Regions from separate parts of the Pseudomonas sp. NyZ201 genome, predicted to be linked through region 2. Evidence: predicted binding sites of a transcription regulator. Region 2 holds the regulator's gene; each other region holds the start of a gene.

Region 1 (6,338 bases), 2.7 Mb from region 2:
CCGCGACAACATCTGGAAAGCCACCCTCGATCCGCAGGTTGCCCAGCAGACCGTGCGCGAGATGCTGCTGACCCCGAACGACAAGCTGGTCGATGCCGACAGCGCGGCAATCCGCCGTGACTTCACCCCGCCGGTCGAGAACACCCTGCCGATCAAGAATGTGGTGGTGATCCTGATGGAAAGTTTCGCCGGTCACTCCGTCGGTGCCCTGGGTGCACAAGGCAACATCACCCCGTACTTCGACAAGCTGGCCGAGGAAGGCCTGCTGTTCGACCGCTTCTTCTCCAACGGTACCCATACCCACCAGGGCATGTTCGCGACCATGGCCTGCTTCCCCAACCTGCCGGGCTTCGAATACCTGATGCAGACCCCGGAAGGCGGCCACAAGCTCTCCGGCCTGCCGGCGCTGCTCAGCGCCCGCGACTACGACGACGTGTACGTGTACAACGGTGATTTCGCCTGGGACAACCAGTCCGGTTTCTTCGGCAACCAGGGCATGACCACCTTCATCGGCCGCAACGACTTCGTCAATCCGGTCTTCTCCGACCCGACGTGGGGTGTGTCCGACCAGGACATGTTCGACCGCGGCGCCCAGGAGCTGGCGCACAACTACGGCAAGAAACCGTTCTATGCGCTGCTGCAGACGCTCTCCAACCACACGCCATATGCGCTGCCGAAGAACCTGCCGGTCGAACCCGTGACCGACCAGGGGCGCCTGAACGAGCATCTGACCGCCATGCGTTATTCCGACTGGGCCTTGGGCCAGTTCTTCGAGAAGGCGCGCAAGGAACCGTACTTCAAGGAGACACTGTTCGTCATCGTCGGCGATCATGGCTTCGGCAACAGCCAGCAGGTCACCGAAATGGACCTGGGCCGCTTCAACGTGCCGATGCTGATGATCGCGCCGGGCATCCAGGAGAAGTTCGGAAAGCGCAACCACACCGTAGGTACCCAGATCGATATCGTGCCGACCATCATGGGGCGCCTCGGCGGCGAGACCCGCCATCAATGCTGGGGCCGCGACCTGCTCAACCTGCCGGAGGGTGACCAGGGCATCGGCATGGTCAAGCCGTCCGGTAGCGAACAGAACGTGTTCCTGATCCAGGGGGACCGCATCCTGATGGAGTCCAAGGATTCAGCGCCGATGATGTGGCGCTACAAGCTCGGTCGCGAGTTCAGCGCCGAGCGGATCGACGATGCCGACAAGGCGGTGATGGCGCAGAAGCTCGAAGCCTTCATCCAGATCGCGACCAAGAGCCTGCTGGATAACACGGCCGGTGTGGTTCACGGCATTCCGGATTGATTCGGCGCAGTCGTCGCTGAGATCCCAGGACCCCGGCATTGCCGGGGTCTTTTTTTAGCTGCCGGCTGGATGAAAAAACCGGAACAACACCCCCTGGCCAAGGTCAACGGAAGGTAGGCCGTACTTCCATTCGAGGACAACGCCAGATGAAAGAGTGGGAAATCACTTTCGTGGACCAGAAGGGCGAGCGCACCGCGTTGCTGTTCGCTTGCGAAAACCGCCCGAGCATCGAAGACGCTGCGCGGCAGGTAAGGGGCCACCTGTTCCCGATCATGGACGAGCTCGACCTCAACGATTTCCAGGACCGCGCTGAAAGCCCCACCGCCAAGTGGCTGAAGGAGCAGAGCGGAGTGGTCATCACCGGCATCACTGAAATGCCCTGAGCGTCAGGCTGGCGATGTGCCCAGCCTGACGCTACGCTGAACACATGGCCGTCGTTTTCCGCGCCGGCCATTGCCGTCGTTACATCCGCTCGAGACCCCGGCCGCAAGGTAAACGGGGTGGCGTGAACGCGCCGAAAGTCTATCCATCGTGATTGAGGAGGACGATTCAATGAGCAACCTGTACGAAGACATCAGCAGCATCGTGCTGCGCCGCATGAAAGAAGGCGGCTTCGATTTCACTCAAATCCATCCCATCGAGTTTTACGCGGTATTCCCGGACGAGGAACGGGCGCGCAGGGCTGCAGGCAAGTTTCGTGGCGAGTCGCTGTGTGCCTCGGTGCACGAGAGCGACGAAGGTTGGCAACTGGAATTGCAAAAGATCATGTACGCCACCCATGGCGGGATCGGCGAATTCGAGCATGATTTCGAAGCAGTGATCCGGCCCTTGGGTGGTGAGGCCCAAGGCTGGGGCGTCAAGCAGGAGCGTGTGCTGACCTGAAACCCGTTCCGGGGCGGCGCCTGGCGCGGCCCCGGATTCACCCGCGCTTCGCAATGAAGCGTGCGCCCCATAGGCGTAGCGATAGCTGCACAAGTCTGGTGCGGCTTCTTTTCTGAATCTTTGCAACTGTTTGATTCACAAGCCTTATTGTTGCTGGCACGGGCTTTGCGATATTCCTTGGGCACGGGTGACAAGGAGTTCGGCATGATTCGCAGTTTCTATGATGAGATGTACGCCGCCGACGGTCAGCTCCGTCCGCATTATCGGGAATTCGCCCGCTGGCTGGGGGAGACTCCCCCGGAACTGCTGGCACAACGGCGCCGCGAGGCTGACCTGCTGTTCCACCGCGCCGGTATCACCTTCACGCTTTACGGCGACGAGCAGGGCACCGAGCGCCTGATCCCCTTCGACACCATTCCCCGGGCCATTCCCGCCAGCGAATGGCGAGTGGTGGAGCGCGGCTGTATCCAGCGGGTCAAGGCGCTGAACATGTTCCTCGCCGACCTGTACCACGAGCAGCGCATCCTGCGTGCCGGGATCATCCCCGCCGAGCAGGTCCTGGCCAACGACCAGTACCAACTGGCGATGCAGGGCCTGAGCCTGCACCGCGACCTCTACGCGCATATTTCCGGGGTCGACCTGGTGCGCGATGGCGACGGCACCTATTACGTCCTCGAAGACAACCTGCGTACCCCCAGCGGGGTGAGCTACATGCTCGAGGACCGCAAGATGATGATGCGGTTGTTCCCCGAACTGTTCGCCGTCCAGCGCATCGCGCCCATCGATCATTACCCCAACCTGCTGCTGGAAACCCTGAAGAGTTCCAGCCCGCTGGATAACCCCAGCGTCGTGGTGCTGACGCCGGGGCGCTTCAACAGTGCCTTCTTCGAGCATGCATTCCTGGCACGGGAAATGGGCGTGGAACTGGTGGAAGGGGCCGACCTGTTCGTCCGTGACGAGCGGGTATTCATGCGCACCACGGGTGGTCCGAAGCCGGTGGACGTGATCTACCGACGCCTCGACGACGCCTATCTTGACCCCCTGGCCTTCAACCCCGAGTCCATGCTCGGCGTGCCCGGCCTGCTGTCGGCCTATCGCTGCGGCAACGTGGTGCTGGCCAATGCCATCGGCACCGGGGTAGCCGATGACAAGTCGGTCTATCCCTATGTCACCGAGATGATCCGTTTCTACCTCGACGAGGAGCCGATCCTGAAGAACGTCCCCACCTGGCAATGCCGCAACCCCGCCGAACTGTCCCATGTGCTGGCCAACCTGCCGGAGCTGGTGGTCAAGGAAACCCAGGGATCCGGCGGCTACGGCATGCTGGTCGGGCCGGCTTCGACCCAGGCCGAGATCGCCGCCTTCGCCGAGCGCATCAAGGCCCGCCCGGCGGCCTACATCGCCCAGCCGACCCTGTCGCTGTCGACCTGTCCCACCTTCGTCGAGAACGGCATCGCGCCGCGGCATATCGACCTGCGGCCGTTCGTCCTGTCCGGCCGCGAGACCCGCGTGGTCCCGGGCGGCCTGACCCGCGTCGCCCTGCGCGAAGGCTCGCTGGTGGTGAACTCGTCCCAGGGCGGCGGTACCAAGGACACCTGGGTGGTGGAGGACTGAACCATGCTCAGCAGAACCGCTTCCGACCTGTACTGGATGTCGCGCTACCTGGAGCGCGCGGAAAACCTCGCGCGCATGCTCGATGTCAGTTATTCGCTGTCGCTGATGCCCCAGGACGGGCGCGGCGACGGCCTCGATGAAATGACCCTGGCCCTGCGCATCACCGGCACCCTGGACGATTACCTGGAGCGCCACGGCCAGCTCCACGCCGAGCGCCTGTTGCATTTCTTCGCCCTCGACCCGGAAAACCCGGCGAGCATCTATAGCTGCCTTGGCGCCGCGCGGGCCTGCGCCCATGCGGTACGCGGCAAGATCACCGCCGACATGTGGGAGAACATCAACGCCACCTGGCTGGAGATCCGTGGTATCGCCGAGCAGGGCCTGGGGCGCTACGGTATGAGCCGCTTCTGCGAATGGATCAAGGAGCGCTCGCACCTGTTCCGGGGTGCCACCTACGGCACCATCATGCGCAACGATGCCTTCCGCTTCATCCGCCTCGGGACCTTCATCGAGCGTGCCGACAACACCCTGCGCCTGCTCGATGCCCGCTACGAGATGTTTGGCGAGGCGGCCGAGGCCGTCAGCGACAGCTCCGCCCGTGGTTATTACCAGTGGAGCGCCTTGCTCCGCGCGCTGTCCTCGTTCGAGGCCTATACCGAGATCTACCGCGATGCGCCCACGGCACGCCATGTGGCCGAACTCCTGCTGCTGCGCGCCGATGTGCCGCGTTCGCTGCGGGCCTGTACCGAAGAAATCGACCAGATCCTCGCCAGCCTGCACGGTACCAACGGCCGCCCGGCCCAGCGCCTTGCAGCGGAGGTGGATGCCCGGCTGCGCTATACCGGGATCGATGAAGTCCTTTCCCAGGGCCTGCATCCCTGGTTGAACCATTACATCCCGCTGGTGCGCGAATTGGGCAACGCCATTCACAGCGCCTACCTGGAGGTCGTATGAAACTGACAATCAGCCACGAAACCGCGTATCACTATGAAGACCAGGTGCGTACGAGTATCCAGTACCTGCGCCTGACCCCGTCGGACAACCAGCGCCAGCGCGTGCTGCAATGGCAGCTGGACCTGCCGCGCCCCGTGCAGGCACGACGCGATCCGTTCGGCAATATCCTGCACGTGCTCAGCCTGGAAGAACCCCATGCCGACCTGCTGATCGCGGCGCGGGGCGAGGTCGAGATCGACCCCGACCTGGAAGCCGAGCAGGACAGCCATTCACCCCTGCCATTCCTGCGCTCGACGCGCCTGACCGAGGCCGACGAAGCCTTGCGCGCCTTCGCTGTCCGGCATTGTGGCGAATACCGGGATCGCGGTGCCTTGATCGGCCTGATGGGGGCATTGCACGACCATATCGCCTACCGGCCCGGTGCCACCGCCGTGGACACCAGCGCCGCCCAGGCCTTCGCCGGCGCAGCCGGAGTCTGCCAGGACCACGCCCACACCTTCATCGCCTGTGCCCGCAGCCTGCAGGTGCCGGCGCGCTACGTCTCGGGTTATCTGTTCGACAATGACAACCAGCACATGGCCAGCCACGCCTGGGCCGAGGCCTGGCTGGACGACGCCTGGTACAGCTTCGATGTCACCAACCAGCTCGCCGTGCCGGAGCGGCACCTGAAGCTGGCGGTAGGCCTGGATTACCTGGATGCCTGTCCGGTGCGCGGCATGCGTCGGGGTGGCGGTTATGAGCAGATGCACGCCAATGTGCTGGTGACCTCGGGGTTCAACCAGTAGGGGTCAGGATTTGCGCTTGGCCATGTGCGAAAGATAAGCGAGCAGGGCGTCGAGATCGGCGTCGGGCAGGGCTTCGACGGTGAACTCCGGCATGCGCGCCTGCGGCCATTGGCGCAAGCTTTGCGGATTGCGGATATAACGCCGGAGGAATTCGGGGCGGAAATATTCGGTGGGGTTGTAGGGGCGGTTCAGGTCAGGGCCGAACTGGGCGTCACCGGCGCCGTTGAGGCGATGACAGGCCAGACAGTTCTTCTGGAACAGGGCAAAGCCCCGGTTCACCGTGGCGCTGGCGTCGCTGGCCGGAAGCATGGCGGGAAAGCGCACGGCGACCGGCTCGAGGCGGCGGATAGTGGCGATCTGATAAGGCCATTGTTCAGGGCTGATATTGCCGGCCTTGGGATTAGTCCAGACCAGGTAGAAAGGGCCGGCGCCCGGCTTGTCCTGGCCCAGCGCTGGCCATGGTCTTGCAGGGTCTTCCACCGCGATCCAGGCTTGTGCCGGGCCGTTTTCGAGCAATGGCGCTGCGGGCATTTCCGCTGCGAAACCGTCGAGGGCCACGGCCTGCAGGTGGTCATCGGGCTTGATGCCCTCCAGCAGCGCGGCGAGGGGCACGGCGCGGTAGTTCATGGCCTTCTTGTAGGAAACATCCTCATCGATGCGAATATCCCGAGCCTGCGGATGCTTGAGCAGGGCGTCGCTGTCCCACTGCTTGCTGGTGGTGCCCAGTTCCAGCTTCAGTTGCGCGGCATGCAGTGGCAGGCTCGCCAGGGCAAGCAGGAAGATGAGGCAAAGACGCATGG
Region 2 (6,338 bases):
AACAGCAGGTCTACCGGGGCGCCGTCGATGGCGTCGAAATCGATGGGGGCATCCAGGTGCAGCAAGGCACTGACCGGACTGGCGCAGCCCTTGAGCCGGCAGTGAGGAATCGCGATCCCGTTGCCGAAGCCCGTGGAGCCCAGTTTCTCGCGGGCAATCAGGCTTTCGAACACTTCCTGTCGGTCCAGTCCGGGAACGTCCGTCCCGATCAGGTTGGCGATCTGTTCAAGTACGCGCTTTTTACTGCCTCCCGGCACGTTCACCAGGGAACGGCCGGGGGTCAGGATGGATTCAAGTCGGATCATGGATGAGTGGGATCAGCGGGCCGCTGCGCCTTGCAGCAGGCTTTGCTGTTTTTCCTTGTGTTTTTTCAGTTGGCGGTCGAGCTTGTCGGTCAGGAGGTCGATTGCGGCATACATGTCTTCGTGCTCTGCGTTCGCTACCACCTCGCCACCAGGGATCTGCAAGGTCGCTTCCACTTTCTGCTGGATTTTCTCGACCTTCATGATGACCTGAACGTTGGTGATGCGGTCGTAATGACCCTCCAGGCGCTTGAGCTTCTGCTCGACATAGTCACGAAGCGGTGGAGTAACTTCTACATGTTGTCCACTGATGTTGACTTGCATACTGCTTCTCCTTTATTGCCGTGCATAAAGAGGCAGGTGTTGCGCCTGCCACTGAATTGCGATGGCACATCTCAGGGAATGTCACATCAATCGCTTGCGTTCGCTCGATGGCGCAATGCCAAGGGATTCGCGGTACTTGGCGACGGTGCGACGGGCTACCTGGATGCCTTGTGCCTCCAGTAAACCAGCGATCTTGCTGTCACTCAATGGCTTTTTCTGATTTTCCGCAGCAACCAGTTTCTTGATGATCGCGCGGATGGCGGTGGAGGAGCATTCACCCCCTTCGGAGGTACTGACGTGGCTGGAGAAGAAGTACTTCAGCTCGTAGATGCCGCGAGGGGTGTGCATGTATTTCTGCGTGGTGACGCGGGAAATGGTCGACTCGTGCATGCCCACCGCCTCGGCGATGTCATGCAGCACCAGCGGCTTCATGGCCTCGTCGCCATGGTCGAGGAAGCCGCGCTGATGCTCGACGATCTGGGTCGCTACCTTCATCAGGGTCTCGTTGCGGCTCTGCAGGCTCTTGATGAACCAGCGCGCCTCCTGCAACTGGTTGCGCATGAAGGTGTTGTCGGCGCTGGTGTCTGCGCGGCGGACGAAGCCGGCATATTGCGGGTTGACCCGCAGGCGCGGCACCGCTTCCTGGTTCAGTTCGACCAGCCAGCGTTCGTTGTCCTTGCGCACGATGACATCGGGCACCACGTATTCCGGCTCGCTGGACTCGATCTGCGAGCCGGGGCGCGGATTCAGGCTCTGCACCAGCTCGATGACCTGGCGCAGCTCGTCTTCCTTGAGCTTCATGCGGCGCATGAGCTGGCTGTAGTCGCGGCTGCCGAGCAGGTCAATGTAGTCGCTGACCAGGCGCTGGGCTTCGTTCATCCACGGCGTGCTGGCGGGCAGCTGGCGCAGTTGCAGCAACAGGCACTCGCCCAGGTTGCGCGCACCGATGCCCGCAGGCTCGAACTGCTGGATGCGGTGCAGGACGGCTTCGACTTCGTCCAGCTCGATATCCAGCTCAGGGTCGAAGGAGTCGCAGATTTCCTCCAGGGTCTCGTCGAGGTAGCCCTGGTTGTTGATGCAGTCGATCAGGGTGACGGCGATCAGGCGGTCGGTGTCCGACATCGGTGCCAGGTTGAGCTGCCAGAGCAGGTGGCTTTGCAGGCTTTCGCCGGCCGAGGTGCGGGTAGTGAAGTCCCACTCGTCGTCATCGTTGCTGGGCAGGCTGCTGGCACTGGTCTGGTAGATGTCTTCCCAGGCGGTATCGACAGGCAGTTCGTTGGGGATGCGCTCGTTCCATTCGCCTTCTTCGAGGTTCTCCGCAGTGGATGCGGACTGTTCGAAGCTGCTCTCCTGAGACTCCGCGACGGGCTTGCTCTCGGCGTTGTCGGCCATGGGGTCGCTGTTGTCGAAGTCGTCGCCGTCTTCCTGGCGTTCGAGCATCGGATTGGACTCCAGGGCTTCCTGGATTTCCTGCTGCAGGTCCAGCGTTGAGAGCTGGAGCAGACGGATGGCCTGTTGCAACTGCGGGGTCATCGTCAGTTGCTGGCCCATTCTTAGGACGAGCGATGGTTTCATGGCTGGGGCTTTACACCTTATTCGCCGGCGCGCATGCGCCATCTACGACACGGGCGCTGGGCGCCAATTTTAAGCAAGTTATATGCCTGAAATTGTAGCGTTTGCCTAGAGCGCTGTAACAATTAAGCCTGGAATAATGGCTCAATGCCAGCGCTCGGGTCACTCCGATATGTCGACCTACAGCCGGAACTCGTGGCCGAGGTACACCTCTTTCACCAACTGGTTGGCGAGGATGGTCTGCGCGTCGCCCTCGGCGATCAGCTGGCCGTCGTTGACGATGTACGCGGTTTCGCAGATGTCCAGGGTCTCGCGGACGTTGTGGTCGGTGATCAGTACACCGATACCCTTGGCCTTGAGGTGATGGATGATCTGCTTGATGTCGCCGACCGAAATCGGGTCCACCCCGGCGAAGGGTTCGTCGAGCAGGATGAACTTCGGTGCGGTGGCCAGGGCGCGGGCGATTTCCACCCGGCGGCGTTCACCGCCGGACAGGCTCATGCCGAGGTTGTCGCGAATATGGCTGATGTGGAATTCCTGCAGCAGGCTTTCCAGCTCCTTGCGCCGGCCGTCGCTATCGAGGTCCTTGCGGGTTTCCAGGATCGCCATGATGTTGTTGGCCACCGACAGCTTGCGGAAGATCGAGGCTTCCTGGGGCAGGTAGCCGATGCCGGCGCGGGCGCGACCGTGCATGGGCTGGTGGCTGACGTCCAGGTCGTCGATCAGCACGCGGCCCTGGTCGGCCTGGACCAGGCCGACGATCATGTAGAAGCAGGTGGTCTTGCCGGCGCCGTTCGGGCCGAGCAGGCCGACGATCTGCCCGCTGTCGATCGACAGGCTGACATCGCGCACGACTTGCCGGCTCTTGTAGCTCTTGGCCAGGTGCTGGGCTTTGAGGGTCGCCATTACTCGCCCTTCTTCTTCGGCTGGATCACCATGTCGATGCGATTGCGCGGGGTCTTGATGTCCTTGCCGCCGCGACCGGCCGTGGCGACCTGGGTCTTGGAGTTGTAGACGATCTTCTCGCCCTCGGTGGTGTTGCCGGCGTTGATCACCTTGGCCTGGTCGGTAAGGACGATCAGGTCCTTGCCCGCCTGGTACTGGATCTGCTTGGCGTAACCCTGCATCTTGTCCGGCTTGGAGGCGTCCTGCTGCTGCTCGAAGTAGGCCAGGTTGCCCACCGAGGTCGCGGTGTCGATATCGCCGGCCTGGTTCAGGGTGACGGTGACCGTATGGCCTTTGATCATCATCGAGCCCTGGGTGATGATGACGTCGCCGGTGTAGGTCGCGACCTTGTTCTTGTCATCCATCTGGGCGCTGTCGGCCTGGATGCGGACGGGCTGTTCGCGATCATTCGGCAGGGCCCAGGCGCTCGCGCTTCCCAGTGCCGCGCTCAGGCTGAGCAAATAGGGGAGGGTTTTAACGAGCCTCATACTGTCCTCTTACGTTGGACAGCAGGTCCATCCTGCCGTCTTTCAAATACGCTTTCATTCCCTTGCCCGTAGTCACGCCACCGGCGCCGTCGATTCTAACGTCTTGCTCGGTTTGCGCATATTGCTTCTGCGGGAATACCGTCATGCGGCTGGAAGTGATGATGGTGGTGCGATCCTTCTCGTCGGTGCGGGCTACCCGTACCGAATCGATCAGTTCCACCTCGGTTCCGTCGGGGTTGACCTCGCCGCGCTCGCTCTGCACGTGCCAGGGGAAGGTGGTTCCGCGGTACATCTGCAGGTCGGGCTTGGTCAGCAGGGTGACTTCGCTGGCCTTGAGGTGCTCGACCTTGTCCGCGGTCATTTCGTATTGCAGCTTGCCATCAGGCAGGAACTGCACACTGTGGGCATTGATCGCATAGTAGTCGATGGCGCTTTCGTCGACCTGGGCCGCTGGCTGGTCAAGGAAGCGCTCGGGCACGATGTTCCAGTAGCCGATCGCCCCGAACACCAGGGCAATCACGCCGAACAGCGCGATGTTGCGAATCTTCTTGCTGAACATGGCGTGCTCTACAGGTAGTGGGCGTTTGCCGCTTCAAGGTTGCCCTGGGCTTGCAGGATCAGCTCGCAGAATTCGCGGGCTGCACCTTCACCGCCGCGGGCCTGGGTCACGCCGTGGGCGTGCTGGCGGACGAACGCTGCCGCGTTGGCCACCGCCATGCCGAGGCCGACCCGGCGAATCACCGGCAGGTCTGGCAGGTCGTCGCCCAGGTAGGCGACCTCTTCATAGCTTAGGCCGAGCTGGGCGAGAAGCTCGTCCAGCACCACCAGCTTGTCCTCGCGGCCCTGGTACAGGTGCGGGATGCCGAGGTTCTTCGCCCGGCGCTCGACCACGGGCGTCTTGCGACCGCTGATGATCGCGGTGGTCACGCCCGAGTTCATCAGCATCTTGATGCCTTGCCCGTCGAGGGTGTTGAAAGTCTTGAACTCGCTGCCGTCCTCGAGGAAGTACAGGCGGCCGTCGGTGAGCACGCCATCCACATCGAAAACCGCCAGCTTGATGGCTTTGCCGCGTTGCAACAGGGTATTCATCACATCACTCCGGCGCGCAGCAGGTCGTGCATGTTCAATGCCCCGACCGGACGGTCGGTCTTGTCGACGACGACCAGCGCGCTGATCTTGTGGTCTTCCATGATCTTCAGGGCCTCGGCGGCGAGCATTTCGGCGCGGGCGGTCTTGCCGTGGGCGGTCATGACCTCTTCGATCAGGGTCTTGTGCACATCGATGTTGCGGTCGAGGCTGCGGCGCAGGTCGCCGTCGGTGAAGATCCCGGCCAGGCTGCCGTCGGCCTCGACCACCACGGTCATGCCCAGGCCCTTGCGCGACATTTCCAGCAGGGCGTCCTTGAGCAGGGTGCCGCGGTTGACCTGTGGCAGCTCGTCGCCCGCATGCATCACGTTCTCGACCTTGAGCAGCAATCGGCGACCCAAAGCGCCACCGGGGTGGGAGAAGGCGAAGTCTTCGGCGGTGAAGCCGCGTGCCTCGAGCAGGGCGATGGCCAGGGCGTCGCCCAGCACCAGCGCGGCAGTGGTCGAGGAGGTCGGTGCCAGGTTCAGCGGGCAGGCTTCCTGGGCGACCCTGGCATCGAGGTTGACCTCGGCGGCCTTGGCCAGAGGCGATTCGGGGTTGCCGGTCAGGCTGACGAGCTTGATGCCGAGGCGCTTGATCAACGGCAGCAGGGTGACGATTTCGGCGGTGGAGCCGGAGTTGGACAGTGCCAGGATGATGTCGTCCCGGGTGATCATGCCCATGTCACCGTGGCTGGCCTCGGCAGGATGGACGAAGAACGCCGGGGTCCCGGTGCTGGCGAGCGTTGCGGCAATCTTGTTGCCGATATGCCCGGATTTGCCCATGCCCACCACGACAACGCGGCCCTTGCTGCCCAGGATCAGTTCGCACGCCTTGACGAAATCGGCGTCGATATGGGCGAGCAAACCCTGCACCGCCTCGATCTCGAGGCGGATGGTGCGCTGCGCGGATTGGATCAGGTCGGTGGATTGGCTCATGTCGGAAATCGGGTTGCCTGATGAAAGGGGCGCGATTATAGCGGTAATGCGCGAAAGCCTCACCTGCGGATTGGTCGCAGGCTGTCCGTTGGAGCGATTTGTGCCATCGCGGTTCCCTTTGGCGATGGCACGAAAATGCCTGTACCGGGCCTGAACAGGCAGCGCGATGGCCTTGGGAAGGCCTTGCCAGCGGTGCTATAGTTCGCCACCAGTTCGGCCTGCTCGATTATTGCGTGTCTCCACGAAGGGGCCGTGCGTCTGAGCTCAAGGCTGCATCGCAAGGAGTCTAGATGAGCGTTGATAACGCCTACGCGGTCGAGTTGAAGGGCGTGACCTTCAAGCGCGGCTCGCGCAGCATCTTCAATAATGTCGACATACGCATTCCCAAGGGCAAGGTCACCGGCATCATGGGGCCCTCCGGCTGTGGCAAGACCACGCTGCTGCGCCTGATGGGCGCCCAGCTGCGACCGGCCAGCGGTGAAGTGTGGGTGGCCGGGCAGAACCTGCCGACCCTGTCGCGCAGCGATCTGTTCGACGCGCGCAAGCAGATGGGCGTGCTCTTCCAGAGCGGCGCGCTGTTCACCGACCTCGACGTGTTCGAGAACGTCGCGTTTCCGTTGCGCGTCCACACCCGGCTTTCCGAG
Region 3 (6,338 bases), 510 kb from region 2:
GCCTGGGAGCCGGTGGTTCAGCCGAAGTGGGTCGATCAGCCGCCGAGCTGATCCTCCACGGGCAGCACCGTCACCCGGACCTCGGGATCATGGCTGCCGCCGCCGAGAATCACCCCGCGCAGCGGCGAGACATCGGCGAAGTCCCGGCCCCAGCCGAGGGTGATGTGCTCCAGCGCCGGCAGCAGGTTGTTGGTGGGATCGAAATCCACCCAGCCATGGGTCGGGCAGTACACCGAAACCCAGGCATGGGAAGCGTCGGCACCGATCAGCCGCGCCTGCCCGGGCGGCGGCCGGGTCAGCAGGTAACCACTGACGTAGCGCGCCGCCAGCCCCCGCGAGCGCAGGCAGGCAAGCATCAGGTGGGCGAAGTCCTGGCAGACCCCACGACGCCGCGCCAGCACCTCCACCAACGGCGTGGCGACCTGGGTTGCGCCGGCATCGAAGGTGAACTCCCGGTGGATCTTTTCCATCAGCGCCCGTACCGCTTCCAGCAGCGGTACGCCGGCGCCGAAGCAGGGTTCGGAGAATTCCACGAAGCGCCTTTTCAGGCGCACGAACGGTGACTCGAAGCGATAGCGGCTGGCCTCGAGAAACGCCGGCGGCAGCGCCCTGCGCGAATAGGCCAGGGCATCCCGGGCCTGCTCCCAGGCGGGTGAAGCGCACAGCGATGGCAGCTTGCGCGGTAGCACTTCGATGCGCACGCGCGTACTGACCTGCAACTCGTCATGCTGGTACTCCAGGCCGAGTCGGGTCAGCGGATTGCCGAACACATCCAGCTCGTCGCGGCGCCGTGTCGGCACCGGGGTCACCTCCAGAACACGCTCCTGGCAACGTTGCCAGGCACAGTCCCTCGGCCAGAGGTGCACCAATTGCTGGGCCAGGGAGACCGGGCTGGCATAGCGGTAATGGGTATCGTGAAGAATCTGGTAATGCGCACTCATCAGGCGGACACCGTCTGCTGGCTGACATCGACATGGGCGAAATGGCGCAGGGCCAGGCGCTCGGCAGCCGCTTCGGCGCCTGCCGCGATCCGTTCGAGCATTGCCGCCAGCCCTTCCAGCACTGCGGTCAGGCTGGCTTCTCCGAACAACGACGCCTCCAGGCTGCGCAGGTCGAAACGCTTCAGGCGCTCGGCCAGCTCGCCCAATTCGGCCTCTGCCGGGCTGCGCAGGCGTTCCAGCGACCGCAGCAGCGAACGCAACTGGAACAGCACGCCATGGGGGTTCTGCTCGTCCAGCAGAAGCAGGTCCAGCGCCGGAACCAGCTGCGCCACCGCCAGATAGCGCGAACGGTAAGTGATGCTGCTGTTGGCCAGCTCCAGCAACCACTCCAGACCTGCCTGGTCGCTGGGCGCCGGTCCGCGCAGGAAGCCTGCAAGGCTGCTGCTCAACGCGTGCAGGCGCTCGATGCGGCGCCCGGTAAGCAGGAAGCGCCAGCCTTCGTCGCGGGTCATGTCGTCCATGGCGAAGCCGGACAGGGCCGCCATCGACAGGATCAGGCGGTTGAGAAAGTCCAGCAGTTCGGTGAAATCGGCCGAGAGATCGTCAAGGCGCTGCGCCTCTCGTTGCAGTTCGCTCAGCGCCTGCCAGTTTTCCCGCGACAGCGTGCCGCGCACCTGCCCGGCCGCCCATTGCAGGCGCTGTAGATTGGCCCGCAGGCTGAAGCCCCAGTTCGGGTCCAGCAGTGCAGTGCGCAGACGGGTGTCGAGGGTGCCCTGTCTCGGCAGCAGCTCCAGCTCTTCGGCCAGTTGCACCGCCGCTTCCAGCGCTTGCGGCGAGTCGCCATCCAGGTAACGCCCCAGCAGGATCCGCAGCAGGCGCGCGCTGGTATCGCAACGCTCGCAATAACGGCCGAACCAGAACAGGTTTTCCACCACCCGCGATGGCAGGTAGGGGTCGGCGCGGACCAGGTCGGCGACGCCCAGGCTGCGGCTGACCTGCCATTGTTCACCTCGGGCCGGGCGCTCGCCCAGGACCCAGGTGTCCTTGCTGGCACCGCCGCGCTGCATCGACACCACCTCTGCATCGGCCTGCGCCGCTACCCGTGTCAGCCCGCCCGGCAGGACCCGCCAGCCGTCGGCGTCGGCCACGGCGTAGACGCGCATGCCCACGGGCCGGTCTTCCAGCCTTGCACCCTGCCAGACCGGAGCCTGGGACAGCTGCGCCAGTTCCTGGGCGACATAGGCATAGGGCCGCGCGCGCAGGCGCTTGGCCAACGCCTGGCGCTGGGCATCGTCGAGGTCGCGCCCCAGCAAGGGCTGGAAGCTTTGCGAGGGAAAGGCGGGCTTGAACAGCAGGTCGGGCATCTTTTCCAGCGCCTGCTCCAGGGCGGCTGGCTCGCCGCACCACCAGCTGGCGATGGACGGCAGGATCAATGGCTCACCCAGCAGCCGCTCACTGATCGCCGGCAGGAAGCCCGGCAGACCGGGAGATTCCAGCACGCCGCTGCCCAGGGCGTTGGCTACCAGGACCCGTCCCTGGCGCACGGCGTCCAGCAGGCCGGGGACGCCCAGCGCCGAGTCGGTGCGCAATTCCAGGGGGTCGCAGAAATCGTCGTCGAGCCGACGCAGGATCGCGTGGACCCGGCGCAGGCCGCTCAAGGTCTTCAGGTAGACCGTGCCGTCGCGCACGGTCAGGTCGCTGCCCTCCACCAGCGGGTAGTCCAGCTGGCGGGCAAGGAACAGGTGTTCGAACCAGCTTTCGTTGAAGCGCCCGGGGGTCAGCAGCACCACCAGTGGCGTTTCCCGACCGCTGGGCGCCAGGCGTGCCAGGCTCTGCTGGAGGGTACGGAAGAAGCCGGCCAGGTGTTGCACGTGGAGATCGCGATACAGCTCGGGGAAGGCGCGGGAGACCACGGTGCGGTTCTCCAGGGCGTATCCCGCGCCGGAGGGAGCCTGGGTGCGGTCGGCAGTCACCCACCAGCGGCCGTCCGGGCCGCGTGCCAGATCGGCGGCGTAGACATGCAGCCAGGTCTGCTGCGGCACTTCGATGCCTTGGCAAGGCCATAGGAAGTTGTTGTGGCCGAAGACCAGCTCGGCCGGCAGCAGCCCCTCGGCGATCAGTTGCTGCGGCCCGTAGATATCCGCCAGCACGCCATTGAGCACCTGCGCCCGCTGGGCAATGCCGCGGGCCAGCACGTCCCATTCGGCGGCGGGGATGACCTGGGGCAGCAGGTCCAGTTCCCAGGGACGATCGGCACCGTCGGGGTCGGCGTAGATGTTGTAGGTGACGCCGTTTTCCCGCAATTGTCGGTTAAGCAGGGCCTGGCGCTGGGTCAGTTGCTGCGGACCACTGCGTTGCAGGTGGGCCAGCAGTTCCTGCCAGTGCGGACGCACGCTGCCGTCGACGGCGAGCATTTCATGCCAGGTCGCGGGGCTTGGGGTCAGGGCATCCAGCAGGTCGGGCATCGGGGCGCTCACAGGGGAGTTGTGGGCGGGATGCGGCAAGAGTTATGCCAGTGGCTTCAGCGCGGAATTGACAACATCCGAAAGCAAGACTCTCACCCTGTGGGAGCGGGTTCACCCGCGATTGCGGTAGTGGATTCACCATAGCAATCGCGGGTGAACCCGCTCCCACAGGGTACGCGCATGAGTGCACCCATGTGGTGCCTGGATGGGCTTCATGACGGGGCGCAAGCCCCGTCATGGGGCTTAGCGCGGCAGGACCGGCTGGCGCTTGGTCTTGCCCTTGCCCTTGCCGCCCTTGGCTGCGTCCTTGCGCGCCTTAGCTGCCTCCTGGTTGCGGGCGAACGCGGCGGCCTTGGCCTCTTCGCGCTTGTCCCAGGGCTTGGCACCATTGCTGGCGCGCGGCGGCAGGCCGGTGTGCTGGGTGAGGAGCTTCTGTTCCTTGGCCACCTTGTGGCTGCCCGCAGGGGTGGAGTTCTTGCGCCGGGCGCTCTGGTAGCTGTCGGTCGCCGGCTGGTGCGCCGGAATCAGCTGATGCTTGCCCGGGCCGATCAGGTCGGCACGGCCCATGCGCTCAAGGGCCTCGCGAAGCATCGGCCAGCCCTTCGGATCGTGGTAGCGCAGGAAAGCCTTGTGCAGGCGGCGCTGCTCCTCGCTCTTGACGATGGTCACCCCTTCGCTCTTGTAGGTGACCTTGCGCAGCGGGTTCTTGCCCGAGTGGTACATGGCGGTGGCCGAGGCCATCGGCGACGGATAGAACGCCTGCACCTGGTCGGCGCGGAAGCCGTTGCCCTTGAGCCACAGGGCCAGGTTCATCATGTCTTCGTCGGTGGTGCCCGGGTGAGCGGCGATGAAGTACGGAATCAGGTACTGCTCCTTGCCCGCTTCCTTCGAATATTTCTCGAACATGCGCTTGAAGCGGTCGTAGGTGCCGATACCAGGCTTCATCATCTGGTTAAGCGGGCCTTCCTCGGTGTGCTCCGGGGCGATCTTCAGGTAGCCGCCAACGTGGTGGGTCACCAGCTCGCGCACGTACTCGGGCGACTCCACGGCAAGGTCGTAGCGCAGGCCGGAAGCGATCAGGATCTTCTTCACCCCCGGCAGGGCCCGGGCGCTGCGGTACAGCTTGATCAGCGACGAGTGGTCGGTGTTCAGGTTCGGGCAGATCCCCGGGAACACGCAGGACGGCTTGCGGCAGTGGGTCTCGATCTCGGTGCTCTTGCAGGCGATCCGGTACATGTTCGCGGTCGGGCCGCCGAGGTCGGAAATAACGCCGGTGAAGCCGGGGACCTTGTCACGGATCTCCTCGATCTCGCGAATGATCGACTCGTGGGAACGGTTCTGGATGATCCGCCCTTCATGCTCGGTGATGGAGCAGAAGGTGCAGCCACCAAAGCAGCCGCGCATGATGTTCACCGAGAAACGGATCATTTCGTACGCAGGGATGCGCTCCTTGCCGTAGGCCGGATGCGGGATCCGCGCGTAGGGCATGCCGAATACGTAGTCCATTTCCTCGGTGGTCATCGGAATGGGCGGCGGGTTGAACCAGACATCGACTTCACCGTGCTTCTGCACCATGGCCCGGGCGTTACCCGGGTTGGTTTCCAGGTGCAGCACGCGGTTGGCGTGGGCGTAGAGCACCGCGTCATTGCGCACCTTCTCGAACGACGGCAGGCGGATCACGGTCTTTTCCCGGGTCATCCGCGGGCTGTCGAGCAGTTGCACCACCTTCGGCTCGTTCGGGTCCTCCACCTCGCCCTTCTGCTGCTCGATGGCGCAGGCCTGGGTGTCCTGGGTATTGACGTAGGGGTTGATGATCTTGTCGACCTTGCCCGGACGGTCGATGCGGGTCGAGTCGATCTCGTACCAGCCCTGCGGGGTATCGCGACGGACGAAGGCGGTACCGCGGATATCGGTGATGTCCTCGATGCGTTCGCCCGCGGCAAGACGCTGGGCGATGTCGACCACGGCACGTTCGGCGTTGCCGTACAGGAGGATGTCGGCGCAGGCGTCGATCAGGATCGAGTGACGGACCTTGTCCTGCCAGTAGTCGTAGTGCGCGATGCGGCGCAGCGACGCCTCGATGCCGCCGAGAACGATCGGCACGTGCTTGTAGGCTTCCTTGCAGCGCTGGCTGTAGACCAGGCTCGCACGGTCCGGGCGCTTGCCGGCCAGGCCACCCGGGGTATAGGCGTCATCGGAGCGGATCTTCTTGTCGGCGGTGTAGCGGTTGATCATCGAGTCCATGTTGCCGGCGGCGACGCCGAAGAACAGGTTGGGCTCGCCGAGCTTCATGAAGTCGTCCTTCGACTGCCAGTTCGGCTGGGCGATGATCCCGACGCGGAAGCCCTGGGCCTCCAGCAGGCGGCCGATGATGGCCATGCCGAACGACGGATGGTCGACGTAGGCGTCGCCGGTCACGATGATGATGTCGCAGGAATCCCAGCCGAGCTGATCCATCTCCTCCCTGCTCATCGGCAGGAACGGCGCTGGTCCGAAGCATTCGGCCCAGTACTTGGGATAGTCGAAGAGTGGTTTGGCTGCTTGCATGTCAGTGACCGGTTTTTTTGAGTGCAGGAAAATCGCGGGCGCGGAATATAGCACAAAATTTAACCAATTCCGACGGCGAAGGTCGGAATTGGTCGGGCGCGGGCATTACTCGTCGTCGTCGAAGTTGTAGCTGCCCGGGGCAAGGTTCTCGAAGCGCGTGTACTTGCCGATGAAGGCCAGGCGGATAAAGCCGATCGGGCCGTTCCGCTGCTTGCCGATGATGATCTCGGCAATGCCCTTGTGCTCGGTCTCGGGGTGATACACCTCGTCGCGGTAGACGAACATGATCACGTCGGCGTCCTGCTCGATCGCTCCCGATTCCCGCAAGTCGGAGTTCACCGGACGCTTGTTCGGACGCTGCTCCAGGGAGCGGTTGAGCTGCGAC

The links. The regulator sigma-54, encoded in region 2, starts transcription at its own class of promoters, with help from an activator protein. The targets are predictions, from matches to a motif close to ANTGGCATNNANNTTGCTNT.
Region 1: the regulator sigma-54 is predicted to act here: its motif matches at 2,338-2,357, upstream of ACPFMA_RS07735 (circularly permuted type 2 ATP-grasp protein).
Region 3: the regulator sigma-54 is predicted to act here: its motif matches at 3,439-3,458, upstream of ACPFMA_RS26005 (circularly permuted type 2 ATP-grasp protein).

What each region holds. Positions count from the first base shown of each region.
Region 1 is NZ_CP187557.1:1,673,284-1,679,621, forward strand. It holds gene ACPFMA_RS07720 (LTA synthase family protein) at 1-1,303, shown strand, start outside; gene ACPFMA_RS07725 (hypothetical protein) at 1,450-1,686, shown strand; gene ACPFMA_RS07730 (ribonuclease E inhibitor RraB) at 1,856-2,185, shown strand; gene ACPFMA_RS07735 (circularly permuted type 2 ATP-grasp protein) at 2,390-3,799, shown strand; gene ACPFMA_RS07740 (alpha-E domain-containing protein) at 3,803-4,753, shown strand; gene ACPFMA_RS07745 (transglutaminase family protein) at 4,750-5,538, shown strand; gene ACPFMA_RS07750 (c-type cytochrome) at 5,542-6,336, opposite strand.
Region 2 is NZ_CP187557.1:5,264,933-5,271,270, reverse strand. It holds gene ptsN (PTS IIA-like nitrogen regulatory protein PtsN) at 1-305, opposite strand, end outside; gene hpf (ribosome hibernation-promoting factor, HPF/YfiA family) at 318-626, opposite strand; gene ACPFMA_RS23655 (RNA polymerase factor sigma-54) at 708-2,201, opposite strand; gene lptB (LPS export ABC transporter ATP-binding protein) at 2,379-3,104, opposite strand; gene lptA (lipopolysaccharide transport periplasmic protein LptA) at 3,104-3,631, opposite strand; gene lptC (LPS export ABC transporter periplasmic protein LptC) at 3,618-4,190, opposite strand; gene ACPFMA_RS23635 (KdsC family phosphatase) at 4,199-4,720, opposite strand; gene ACPFMA_RS23630 (KpsF/GutQ family sugar-phosphate isomerase) at 4,720-5,694, opposite strand; gene ACPFMA_RS23625 (ATP-binding cassette domain-containing protein) at 5,985-6,338, shown strand, end outside.
Region 3 is NZ_CP187557.1:5,774,534-5,780,871, forward strand. It holds gene ACPFMA_RS25995 (TIGR00730 family Rossman fold protein) at 1-51, shown strand, start outside; gene ACPFMA_RS26000 (transglutaminase family protein) at 36-941, opposite strand; gene ACPFMA_RS26005 (circularly permuted type 2 ATP-grasp protein) at 941-3,406, opposite strand; gene ACPFMA_RS26010 (YgiQ family radical SAM protein) at 3,650-5,953, opposite strand; gene dnaB (replicative DNA helicase) at 6,059-6,338, opposite strand, start outside.